3 regions of the Bacillus sp. AK124 genome follow, and region 2 is predicted to be linked to each of the others. Evidence: riboswitches for the same ligand, from Rfam matches in the RefSeq annotation. Region 2 holds a riboswitch; each other region holds the start of a gene.
What was found. A riboswitch is a leader RNA that binds a small molecule or an ion and turns the genes downstream of it on or off. The one in region 2 is predicted to bind S-adenosylmethionine.
Positions count from the first base shown of each region.

Region 1: it holds a riboswitch for S-adenosylmethionine, as region 2 does, so the genes downstream of both, M1E06_RS15425 (bifunctional homocysteine S-methyltransferase/methylenetetrahydrofolate reductase) here and metK (methionine adenosyltransferase) in region 2, are expected to answer to the same signal.
Region 3: it holds a riboswitch for S-adenosylmethionine, as region 2 does, so the genes downstream of both, M1E06_RS14915 (methionine biosynthesis PLP-dependent protein) here and metK (methionine adenosyltransferase) in region 2, are expected to answer to the same signal.

Region 1 is NZ_CP096378.1:3,050,155-3,054,359, forward strand. Features, by position in the region: partial or broken gene M1E06_RS15415 (CvfB family protein) at 1-666, opposite strand, end outside; gene M1E06_RS15420 (YajQ family cyclic di-GMP-binding protein) at 807-1,298, shown strand; SAM riboswitch class I at 1,376-1,487, shown strand; gene M1E06_RS15425 (bifunctional homocysteine S-methyltransferase/methylenetetrahydrofolate reductase) at 1,566-3,395, shown strand; gene metH (methionine synthase) at 3,388-4,205, shown strand, end outside.
Region 2 is NZ_CP096378.1:1,095,234-1,099,438, forward strand. Features, by position in the region: gene pckA (phosphoenolpyruvate carboxykinase (ATP)) at 1-1,080, opposite strand, end outside; SAM riboswitch class I at 1,275-1,412, shown strand; gene metK (methionine adenosyltransferase) at 1,803-3,005, shown strand; gene asnB (asparagine synthase (glutamine-hydrolyzing)) at 3,150-4,205, shown strand, end outside.
Region 3 is NZ_CP096378.1:2,961,626-2,965,830, reverse strand. Features, by position in the region: gene M1E06_RS14930 (helix-hairpin-helix domain-containing protein) at 95-550, opposite strand; gene M1E06_RS14925 (DinB family protein) at 562-1,050, opposite strand; gene M1E06_RS14920 (helix-turn-helix transcriptional regulator) at 1,131-2,078, opposite strand; SAM riboswitch class I at 2,206-2,322, shown strand; gene M1E06_RS14915 (methionine biosynthesis PLP-dependent protein) at 2,388-3,512, shown strand; gene metC (cystathionine beta-lyase) at 3,502-4,205, shown strand, end outside.

The DNA.
Region 1 (4,205 bases), 2.0 Mb from region 2:
CCTGCTTTCTTGGCAGAAGCGACAGATTAACAGAACCGTCTTCTTTTACTTTGATCACCCTTGCGGTCAGCTTTTCCCCAAGCCTCGGCTCTTCCTTTCGCTCAGAAGAATGGATAAAGCCTCTGATACCGGTTTCGGAAATCATAAAAGAGCCTGATGCGATCAAGCGGTAGATCGTTCCGGTGAGCTCTTTATTCATCAGACCGGGTGAAGCTTCACTAAACAGCTCGCTGATCTTATCCTCCGGCGCCGGTTTGGCAAACATCCTTCCGTGCCCCGTGATTTTCAGCATACAGTACAGCCTGTCCCCTTTTTGCGGCCATACTGATTCATACGGCGGGAGATGCTCTGTCGCAACGAGGGCGTCCTTCGAGAGCCCGACATCGACGAAAACCCCCATGCCGCTGACGGCATCAACGACTTCCACCCAGCCGTACTGTTCAGCGCTGATCATCGGCTTTCTCATCGTAGCCGCCAAGCGATCTTCATGATCGACATATAAAAAGACATCGACCTCTTCTCTATCTTCAATATCCTCCGTGATCTCGCTCTGATGCAGAAGGACCGCCGTTTCGCCGTCCGTCAAAAAGTAACCGTAATCGGCTTTATGATCTATTTTCAATGTTAGCTGCTGTCCTGGTTTCATACTGTTTCTTCCTTTCTTATCCGCCTGTTTTTCTTTTTCTTATTATTCCTCCAATGTTAAAATTATTGCCGGATCGCGGCCAGGCAAACCGCTCGATATTGGAAGTTTCACCTTATTCTACTATAATTGACTCATAAGTAAAATGGATGGAGGTTTTCACATGGCGAAAGAAAGCTCATTTGATATCGTCTCAAAGGTTGAACTGCCTGAAGTTCAAAACGCAATTCAGACCGCTCTCAAGGAAATCGGCACACGCTATGATTTCAAAGGGTCAAAAAGCAGCATCACACTCGAAGGAGACGAGCTCGTTCTCGTATCGGACGACGAATTTAAAATGAACCAGCTGAAAGACGTGCTTGTCGGCAAACTGATCAAGCGGAACGTCCCGACGAAAAACATCGAATACTCAAAGCTTGAGAACGCTTCAGGCGGCACGGTCAGACAGCGCGGAAAACTAGTTCAGGGCATCGACAAAGAAAACGCGAAAAAAATCAATAACCTGATAAAAAAATCGGGTCTGAAAGTTAAATCGCAAGTGCAGGATGATCAAGTCCGCGTAACCGGAAAAAATAAAGACGACCTTCAGCAAATCATCGCGATGGTGAGGGAAGCCGACCTGCCGATTGATGTCCAATTTATAAATTTTCGATAAATTCTTAATTTACTGTTGATTATTCCCCCGATTTTCGGTAAATTGAGTAAAAGTAATCAATAGAAACTAAATAGCTGTTCTTATCAAGAGAGGCAGAGGGACTGGCCCAATGAAGCCTCAGCAACCGGTGAATGAATATTCATGACCAAGGTGCTAAATCCAGCAAGCAGTCTGCTTGGAAGATAAGAAGACGGACAATGTCGATGAAAAGTCTTCTGCTTCACAGAAGACTTTTTTGTTTATCAAAAATGCTTAAGGGGGAAAACGATGGGTTTTTTGGAGGATATAAAAAGCAAAACGTTAATCGCGGACGGCGCAATGGGCACACTTCTGTATTCCTACGGGATCGACAGGTGTTTTGAGGAACTGAACATCTCCAAGCCCGAAGAAGTGAGACGCGTCCACGAAGCGTATGTACAGGCCGGCGCCGATATTATTCAAACGAACACGTACGGCGCAAACTTCATCAAGCTGTCCAGATACGGGCTCGAAGACGAAACAAAACAAATCAACGAAAAAGCGGTCCGTCTCGCCCGCTCCGCCGCCGGTTCTGCTTATGTTCTCGGTACGCTCGGCGGAATCCGGACGTTCAACAAAAACTCGTATTCTCTCGAGGACATTAAAAGAAGCTTCCGCGAACAGCTCTATCTTCTGTTAAATGAGCAGCCGGACGGACTTCTGCTCGAAACCTATTATGATTTAGAAGAAGCGCGCGAAGTTTTAAAGATTGCCAGAAAGGAAACAGAGCTGCCGATCATTTTGAATGTCTCAATGCACGAAGAGGGCGTTCTTCAGGACGGAACCCCGCTTGCGGACGGCCTGAAGCAGCTGGCATCCCTCGGCGCAGACGTCGTTGGTATCAACTGCCGCCTCGGCCCTTATCATATGATCAGAGCGCTTGAAGAAGTCCCGCTTTTAGAAGACGCCTATCTTTCCGTCTATCCGAACAGCAGCCTCCCGTCCCTTGTCGAAGGCAGGCTTGTTTATGAGACAGATGATGAATATTTCAGGGAAAGCGCGGAGGAATTCCGCAATCAAGGCGCACGGATCATCGGCGGCTGCTGCGGAACCACGCCGAACCACATCAGGGCGATGGCTGAGGCGGTCAAAGGGCTTCCTCCAGTCACCGAAAAACACGTGAAAATCAGAAAGAAAGCGGCGCTTGCTGTTCAAAACGAAAGGACAGAGCCCGTTCTCGACGATCTGGCCAAGCAAAAACGGTCCATTATCGTCGAACTCGATCCTCCAAAACAATTAAACTTTGAGAAATTTTTGCACGCCGCTAAAGAGCTTCAATCAGCCGGAATCGATGCACTGACATTGGCGGACAACTCGCTTGCCACACCGAGGATCAGCAATGTCGCCTGCGGCGCGCTCTTAAAACAGCGCCTCGATATGAGGTCGCTGATCCATATTACATGCAGAGACCGCAACCTGATCGGCCTGCAGTCCCATCTAATGGGGCTCGATACACTGGGGCTGTCAGACGTGCTGGCGATTACCGGCGATCCGTCGAAAATCGGCGACTTTCCGGGAGCGACTTCCGTCTATGATCTGACATCGTTCGATTTGATCAGCCTGATCAAACAGTTTAACGAAGGCTTGTCATATTCAGGTAAACCGCTCGGCAAGAAAACAAATTTCTCAGTGGCGGCCGCCTTCAATCCGAATGTCAGACACATTGACAAAGCGGTGAAACGGCTTGAGAAAAAAATCGCCTGCGGCGCAGACTATTTCATTTCCCAGCCTGTCTATTCAGAGGAGCAGCTCATCAAAATCCACGAAGAAACAAAGCATCTTGAAACACCGATCTATATCGGCGTCATGCCGCTGACCAGCAGCCGCAACGCGGAATTCATCCACAACGAAATCCCCGGCATCAAACTGTCCGATTCAATCCGCGAAAAGATGGCGCTGGCGGGAAATGACAAACAAAAACAGGCCGAGGAAGGGCTCGCGATCGCCCGCTCCCTGCTTGATGCGGCGTGCGACCTGTTCAACGGCATTTATCTGATCACACCGTTTTTGCGGTCTGATTTAACCGCCGAACTGACGGCATATATCCACCAGAAAGAAAAGGAGAAAACAAATGTCTAACATCAATGACCAGCTGAAGAAAAAAATCCTCGTCCTTGACGGTGCGATGGGAACGATGATCCAGAATGCCGGTTTGTCCGCCGCTGACTTCGGCGGCGAGGCCTATGAAGGGTGCAATGAATTTCTAAGCATCACGGCACCTCATATCATTCAGGGCATCCACGAAGCCTATCTGGCCGCTAAAGCCGATATCATCGAAACCAATACATTCGGAGCCACACGGCTCGTTCTGGACGAGTACGACCTCGGGCAGCGCGCCTATGAAGTCAACCTCGCTTCAGTCAAACTCGCCAAAGCGGCCGCCGAAAAGTTTTCCACACCTGAATGGCCAAGGTTTGTCGCCGGCGCGATGGGTCCGACGACAAAAACCCTTTCCGTCACCGGCGGCACGACCTTTGACGAGCTGATCGATAATTACGAGGAACAGGCAAGAGCGCTGATCACAGGGGGAGCCGACCTCTTGCTGCTCGAAACGAGCCAGGATATGCTGAACGTTAAAGCGGGCTTTATCGGCATCAGGCAAGCCTTCGAAAAAACCGACAAAACCCTTCCCCTCATGGTATCAGGCACGATCGAACCGATGGGCACGACACTGGCCGGCCAGGATATCGAATCGTTCTATATCTCACTCGAGCATATGAAGCCGGTCAGCGTCGGTTTAAATTGCGCGACGGGCCCGGAATTTATGACAGATCACATCAGAACCCTTTCTTCCCTTGCGAGGACGGCCGTCAGCTGCTATCCGAATGCCGGCCTCCCCGATGAGGAGGGACAATACCATGAATCACCGCAATCGCTCGCGAAAAAAAT
Region 2 (4,205 bases):
CGTTAACTTGCTGATCGGAGGAAGCACGCCGAAAGCATCTGCCGTCAGAAATACAATGGTCTGCGGGTGTGCTGCGATGCTCGGCTTGACGATGTTGTCAATCGCATCAATCGGGTAAGCCGCTCTCGTGTTTTCCGTATAGAATGCGTCGGAATAGTCCGGCTCCCCGGTTTTGCCGTCAACCACGACATTTTCAAGAACGGAACCGAAGCGGATCGCATTGTAAATCTGCGGTTCTTTTTCTTTGCTTAAGTTAATGCACTTGGCGTAGCAGCCTCCTTCAATGTTGAAAACGCCTGTGCTGGACCAGCCGTGTTCGTCGTCACCGATCAGCTTCCGTTTCGGATCGGCGGAAAGCGTCGTTTTGCCTGTGCCTGACAATCCGAAGAAGAGAGCTGTTCCGCCTTCCTCGCCAATGTTTGCCGAACAGTGCATCGGTAAAATGTTTTGTTCAGGAAGAAGATAATTCATAATAGAAAAAATCGATTTTTTCATCTCGCCGGCATATTCGGTGCCTCCGATTAAAATCGTACGCTTTTCAAACGACACGATGATAAATGTTTCAGATCTGGTCCCGTCAATGAGCGAATCGGCTTTGAAATGCGGAGCGGAAAGAATCGTAAACGGCTGTTCTTCAGGTTTTTTATCATGTTCTTCAGGTCTGATGAACAACTGTCTTGCAAACAGGTTGTGCCAGGCGAACTCGTTGACAACTGTAATCGGAAGCCGGTATTTTTCGTCTGCTCCTGCAAACCCTTCAAATACATACAATTCATCGCGTTCCTTTAAATAGCTGAGCACTTTTGTGTACAGCCGGTCAAAGGCGGCTTCTGAAATCGGCTGGTTTACTGCGCCCCAATCGATTTTGTCCTTTGTGCTCGCTTCTTCCACAATGAATTTGTCTTTTGGCGAGCGGCCGGTGTATGTACCGGTTGTAGCCCGCACGGCTCCGGAAGATGTTAAGACTCCTTCTTTGCGTTCAAGGACTTTTTCAACCAAAAGGGGAACGGACAAGTTCAGCTGAACGTTTTCGCCCATTAATAACGTTTGTAAGTCAGTTGTTAAATCTACAGAATTCATAAAAAACCTTCCTTTGCGTGTTTTTTAATGTGTATAACATTAATGTAGAATTAGTATAACACATTTACTCTTATAGTCTATACCGTTTCTTCATTTTTCGTTCGGGTTTTTTCTCGAAAGACAAGTTTAAATTTATTGCGGCCGATATTGACATAACAAGCCATTTTAAGATAAGATATTTCATTGAGCGGATACTCTTATCCCGAGCTGGTGGAGGGACAGGCCCAATGAAACCCAGCAACCGGTTTCTCTTATTAATGGAAAAAAACAGTTTCTGAGACAACTACGGTGCTAACCTGATGCAAGGTGTTCAATACCTTGAGCGATAAGAGTGAAAGGCACGCAATACCAGACCCTTTCCTCAGCGAATAGGAAAAGGTTTTTTTATTGCATAAATCGAGATCCAAAAATTGCTAAAAAAACTGCCTTCAGGAGGAAGGTACTCGGCGTTTTTCACAGGACGTGAAAGGTTTTAGCCGAGTATCAAGCAGGAGGAAGGTACTGGGCGTTTTTCACAGGACGTGAAAGGTCTAGCCGGGCAGCCAGTCAGGAAAAATTCTATTAAGAGGAATTTTGACTTAGAATCTCGTCAAGAATAGCATATGGAAATTGTTTCAAAACGAGAGCGTATGAAGCCCGAGTATCGTCATATAATCAAGAGGGACGAGATCCGTATCATACTTAAGATCACGGCTGATCTTCATATACAGGAGGAAACATAAATGAGCAAAAACCGTCGGTTATTTACATCAGAGTCAGTTACGGAGGGACATCCGGACAAAATTTGCGACCAGATTTCGGATAGTATATTAGACGAAATTTTAAAGAAAGATCCGAATGCCCGCGTTGCCTGTGAAACATCTGTGACAACCGGATTGGTGCTGGTAAGCGGTGAAATCACGACGTCCACTTACGTCGATATTCCGAAAACAGTCCGCGAAACGATTAAAGAAATTGGCTACACACGTGCAAAATACGGTTTTGATGCCGAAACTTGCGCGGTCTTAACGTCTATAGATGAACAGTCGCCAGATATTGCAATGGGAGTCGACCAGGCGCTTGAAGCGCGTGAAGGAGCAATGAGCGACGCTGAAATTGAAGCGATCGGAGCCGGAGACCAAGGTTTAATGTTCGGTTTTGCCTGCAACGAAACAAAGGAACTTATGCCTCTGCCGATTTCGCTTGCTCATAAATTGTCTCGCCGTTTGACAGAAGTCCGCAAAGAGGAAATTCTGCCGTATCTTCGTCCGGACGGAAAGACACAGGTAACTGTTGAGTATGATGAGAACAACAAGCCGATTCGCATCGATACAATTGTCATTTCGACTCAGCATCACCCTGAGATTTCGCTTGAACAAATTCAGCGCAATCTGAAAGAGCATGTCATCAACCCGGTAGTGCCAAAAGAGCTGATCGATGAAAACACGAAGTACTTCATTAATCCTACGGGCCGTTTTGTTATCGGAGGACCGCAGGGGGATGCCGGTTTAACAGGACGCAAAATCATCGTTGACACCTATGGCGGATATGCCCGTCACGGCGGCGGAGCGTTTTCCGGTAAGGATGCGACAAAGGTTGATAGATCTGCAGCTTATGCTGCGAGATATGTAGCGAAAAATATCGTCGCCGCAGGCCTTGCTGATTCCTGTGAAGTGCAGCTTGCCTACGCGATCGGTGTCGCACAGCCGGTATCCATTTCAATCGATACATTCGGTACAGGCAAAGCCAGTGAAGAAACATTGATCGAAGTGGTTCGCAAAAACTTTGATCTAAGACCTGCCGGCATTATTAAAATGCTCGATCTTCGCCGTCCGATTTACAAACAAACGGCAGCTTACGGACATTTCGGCCGCCTCGACCTCGATCTGCCTTGGGAGCGCACAGACAAAGCAGATCAGCTGAAGAAAGATGCATTAGGAGAATAACAACCGCATAGCCGCTTTCATAAGCGGCTTTGTTTTTCGATGGCAAAAAGCGGGCGGATGTGAAACGTTTTTCTTTAAACACTTGTCTAATCAAGAAGCAGACTTTGATTTCTGCACGAAATTTAAAAAATCGGAGGCAATACTATGTGTGGATTTGTAGGGGTATTCAATCATCGCCCATCATCCGAGACAGCAGCCCAGGAAGAACTGATTAAACAAATGAATGAAATGATTGTACACCGCGGTCCGGACGATGATGGGTACTATCATGATGAGCATGTAGGCTTCGGATTTAGAAGGCTCAGCATCATCGATGTGGAAAACGGAGGACAGCCTCTGTCTTATGAAGATGATTCCTATTGGATTATTTTTAATGGAGAAATCTATAACTATATAGAACTGAAAGACGAACTTATTTCAAAAGGATACGAGTTCAAAACCGATTCAGATACGGAAGTTTTGCTTGCGACTTACCGCCACTACAAACAGGAAGCTGCTTCCAAGCTGCGCGGAATGTTTGCTTTTTTAATCTGGGATAAAAAAGAACAGCTCCTATACGGAGCGCGCGATCCGTTCGGCATTAAGCCGCTCTATTTTACGAAAACGGACGGCCATGTTTATTTTGCGTCAGAAAGAAAGAGCCTGATGGCTGTTGATGCCGATTTGGAATTGAATGAAAAAGCGCTTCAGCAGTATACGTCATTCCAATTTGTACCAGAGCCTGAGACGCTTGACAAAAAGGTGCAAAAAGTAGAACCGGGCCATCAGTTTACTGTCCGCCCGGGCGAGGATATTCAATTTAAAACATACTGGAAAGTTCAATTCAAGCCTGTTCAGACCGAAGAAGACAAGCTTGTTCAGGAAGTAAGAGACGCGATCTTTGATTCCGTAAAAGTCCATATGCGAAGCGATGTACCTGTAGGTTCCTTCCTTTCCGGAGGCATCGACTCTTCTTTTATCGTGTCGGTGGCAAAGCAATTTCATCCCAACTTAAAAACGTTCTCTGTCGGCTTTGAACATGAAGGCTTCAGCGAAGTTGACGTTGCGAAAGAAACCGCTGATAGGGTCGGCGTGGAGAACTTCAGCGCGATCATTTCCCCTGAAGAATATATGAACGAGCTTCCAAAGATCGTCTGGCATCTGGATGATCCGTTGGCAGACCCTGCTGCAATTCCTTTGTATTTTGTCGCGAAGGAAGCG
Region 3 (4,205 bases), 1.9 Mb from region 2:
ATAATGTTTGTGAACGTTTCCATTCATTTTAACACGAAATTCTCTTGTGAAAGAAGCGAAAAGGGCTGCCGAACTGTTCGGCAGCCGTGATTTTTTATGTCCGTTTTTTTTCGTACCAGGGCGTTGACGGTCTATCCGGAGGGTATCCGCAGCGTTCGCGGTACATTTTTCTTTCCTCTGTGAAATCCCACCAGCTTTTAGCGCTTTCGGGATCGTTGGCGTAATGGACGATGCATCGCAGCGCATCTTCTGCACAAGGATCTTCCCAGTAGCCTTTCAGTTTTTCGAGGCGGATGATCAAATCCGCACCTGATTCATGCTTGATGTCGCCAAGGGAATAGTAGCCCAGGTCAACGGCGCACTGCGCCATTTTCGGCCCGATGGAAGGAGCGGTTTGAAACTGGGCGAGCGCCTTGATGTATGCGGCGCGCTCCAAAGACGAACCGAGCGTATGTGCAAGGACGGACAGATCCATATATGCCGTGTTTTTTATTTTTACCTTGGCTGTCCTTAAGTTTGACCGTTCTTTTTTTGTCAGAGGCAGCTTCATATGAACACCTTTTAAAGATACAGATCGAACATGTTGACGTCATAGCCGAGCTGTTTTAAATAATTAAACAGCTGGGCCCTGTGATGGAAGACGTGGGTGAGCGTTTCCGTCAGCCAGCGGCTTTGGGTCATCCCTTCATCAAGGTAAAACGGCTTTGTTTTTTTCGTCAAAAATTCCTCGTCGGAGAGGGAAGTCATATACGTTTGAAAAGCGGCGAATCCTTTCTGCATCGCTTCAGCCATTTGGTCAGCCGACTGCAATGCACTATACTTCTTTTCAATTCGGGAGATGGCGGCCTCTTCCTTTTCCTGCATGATAGCCATGTCGGCTTCTGGGATGGCCGTCAGATGGCTTGCCAGTTCTTTCAGGCTTCGCATGCGGTCGGCGGGCCGGTAAGACCAGTCAGATTCCTTCACTTTTTTCAGAAGATGACACGTGGAGCGGATGCCCGTCTCCATCTCGTGGAACAAATCGCTCCGCAGGGCTTGAACTTGATTCATTTGCTTCATCCTTTCCATTTGGCATTATTCTAAAAGTATCACCTAATCCTGACAGGCTTTGTCACGATTCTAAAAAAAAGTCAGTCGTACCTTGCTAAAATGTCAGAAGCCTTTCGTTTCAGCTGAAGCTTGATTTCCGCGGGTTCTTTGACAGTTGCCTCAGTGCCGAGGTTCCACAAAAGTTCCCCGAAATACTCAAGTTCTGGTCTGGGGAGGTTTGCATCGATCGCCCCCGTCCCGTCATCCCGCATGGTGAGGATCTTGAATAAGTCCACATCAGCCGCAGCCCGCCTGGCTCCTCTGCGTGTCAGTTCCGCTTGCAGCCGCACCGGTTCAGAGCACTCGCTCTCCGAATGTTTGATCCAGCTGAGAACCGATCGATAGGGAAGCTGGCGGGCCAGCGGGCTGGCCGCTTTTTCCGCCCGAAGGATGCGGTCGGCGCGGAACAGTCTGAACGCCTGCCTTTTAAAGCAATAGGCCGGACAGTACCAGAAGCCGTTCCAGCTGAACAAGCCGATGGGCTGGATGGATCTCTCCGCGCAATCGTCTGTTCCGTCATAAACGACCGTCAAAACGGATTGATTGATGGCTGCATCAAGAAGCGTTTCTAAATGTTCGGCGGCTTTTGGACGATGCGGATTCCAGAACACGATTCTGTCTTTCATCGCATCAATCCGCTCCTGTGTTTCCACGGGAAGGTGGCGGTAGAACTTTTTTAAAACCATCCGCGTTTCCGCATCAAAGGGAAGCGATCCGAAAAACTGCAGAGATTGATACGCGAAAAACATAGCCGCCGCCTCTGATTGTGTAAAAAAGAGCGGCGGAAGCACAGGTTCATTCAGCAAATAATAGCCTCCGTTCGCGCCTGTTTCAGAATAGATCGGGACGCCGAGCGCGCTCAGCTCGTCCAGATCGCGGAGAATCGTGCGGTAGGAAACCCCGAATTCTGCTGCGAGCTCCCCGGCCGTAAATTTTCGTTTTGTATGAACGGTCATCATCAATTCGATTAATCGCTCTGTTTTTGGCATCTGATTCCTCCGGTTCCGTCGTTTGGTTTCATCATACCATGTTCAATATGAGGAAAGATTTAAAAATGACCCTTGAAAAATGTCTTGACTTAGGTTAAAGTAAAGAACAATCAGAAAATTGAAGAGATTCTTATCACGAGAGGTGGAGGGACTGGCCCTTTGAAACCTCAGCAACCGGTCTGCACTGACGATGTCAGTGTACCAAGGTGCTAAATCCAGCAAGCAGATGCTTGGAAGATAAGAAGAAGCGCATAATCCCCCTTCTTCTTATGAAGAAGGGGTTTTTTATTTTTAAAAGGATGGTGTCATATGACTGAACATGTACAAACAACGCTGGCGCAAATCGGCAACCGCAGTGATGAAATAACGGGAACTGTCAATCCTCCCGTTTATTTCTCTTCTGCGTACAGGCACAAAGGGATCGGGGAATCCACAGGGTTTGATTACATTCGCACAAAAAATCCGACAAGACAGCTTGTTGAAGATGCAATCGCGAAACTCGAAGGGGGAACGCGCGGCTTTGCGTTCAGTTCCGGTATGGCTGCCATTCAGACGATCATGGCTCTGTTTCAAAGCGGGGATGAGCTCATCGTTTCGTCCGATTTATATGGGGGAACGTACCGCCTTTTTGAAAACGAATGGAAGAAATACGGACTTCGCTTTTTCTACGACGATTTTTCAGACGAAGACTGTATCAAGTCGAAAATCACGAACAATACAAAGGCACTGTTTGTAGAAACGCCGACAAATCCGCTCATGCAGGAAGCTGATATTCAAAAAATCGCGCAAATCGCCAAAGAGCACGACTTGCTGCTCATTGTTGACAATACGTTCTATACACCGGTTCTGCAAAAGCCGATTGAGCTCGGCGCTGATCTTGTCATTCACAGCGCGACGAAGTATTTGGGCGGTCATAACGATCTTTTGGCGGGGCTTGTCGTTGCAAAAGGCGAAGAGCTGTCTGAGGAAATGTTCCAGCACCAAAACGCCATCGGCGCGGTTTTATCGCCGTTCGATTCATGGCTCTTAATGAGAGGGATGAAGACGCTCGCTCTCAGGATGAGACAGCATCAGGAAAACGCGCGGGAACTTGCGGCCTTTTTGGAAGAGCAGGAGGAAATTGCCGATGTTCTTTATCCGGGAAAAGGCGGCATGCTGTCATTCCGCGTTCAAAAAGAAGAATGGGTTAATCCGTTGCTGAAAAATCTCAAGACGATCTGTTTCGCCGAAAGCCTCGGCGGAGTCGAAAGCTTCATCACCTATCCGGCGACACAGACCCATATGGATATCCCGGAAGACATCCGAATTGCAAACGGCGTCTGCAACAGACTTCTGCGCTTTTCAGTCGGAATCGAACACGTCTCCGATTTAAAGCAGGATCTAAAAGCTGCGCTGGAAAAAGTAAAAGGGGAGGCGGTTCCGCATGAGTCATGAAAACTGGACGCTTGAAACACGGCTTGTTCATAACCAAAATAAAACGGACGGAGCAACCGGAGCCGTCAGCGTGCCGATCCAGCACGCCTCAACCTTTCATCAAGGCTCTTTTGACAAATTCGGCGAATATGACTACAGCCGGTCAGGAACACCGACAAGAACGGCGCTTGAAGACACGATAGCCGAGCTTGAGGGAGGGACGAGGGGATTTGCTTTTTCATCCGGAATGGCCGCGATTTCCACCGCCTTTCTGCTTTTGTCAAAGGGCGATCACGTGCTTGTCACAAAAGATGTGTACGGCGGCACTTACCGGATGATTACGGAAGTGCTGAGCCGCTTCGGGATTGAACATACTTTCGTCGATATGACGGATTTAAATGAAATTGCTTTAAACATAAGGGAAAATACAAAAGTCATCTACCTTGAAACACCGTCAAATCCGACGCTCGGCATTACGGATATCAGAGGCGTCGTCAAGCTTGCCAAGGCGCACGGCTGTCTGACGTTTCTTGACAACACGTTTATGACCCCGGCGCTGCAGCGGCCGCTCGAGCTCGGCGTCGATGTTGTGCTACACAGCGCGACGAAGTTTTTAAGCGGACACAGCGACGTATTATCAGGACTTGCCGTTGTGAAAGACAAAAAGCTCGGGGAAGAACTTTATAAGCTGCAAAATTCGTTCGGCGCTGTTCT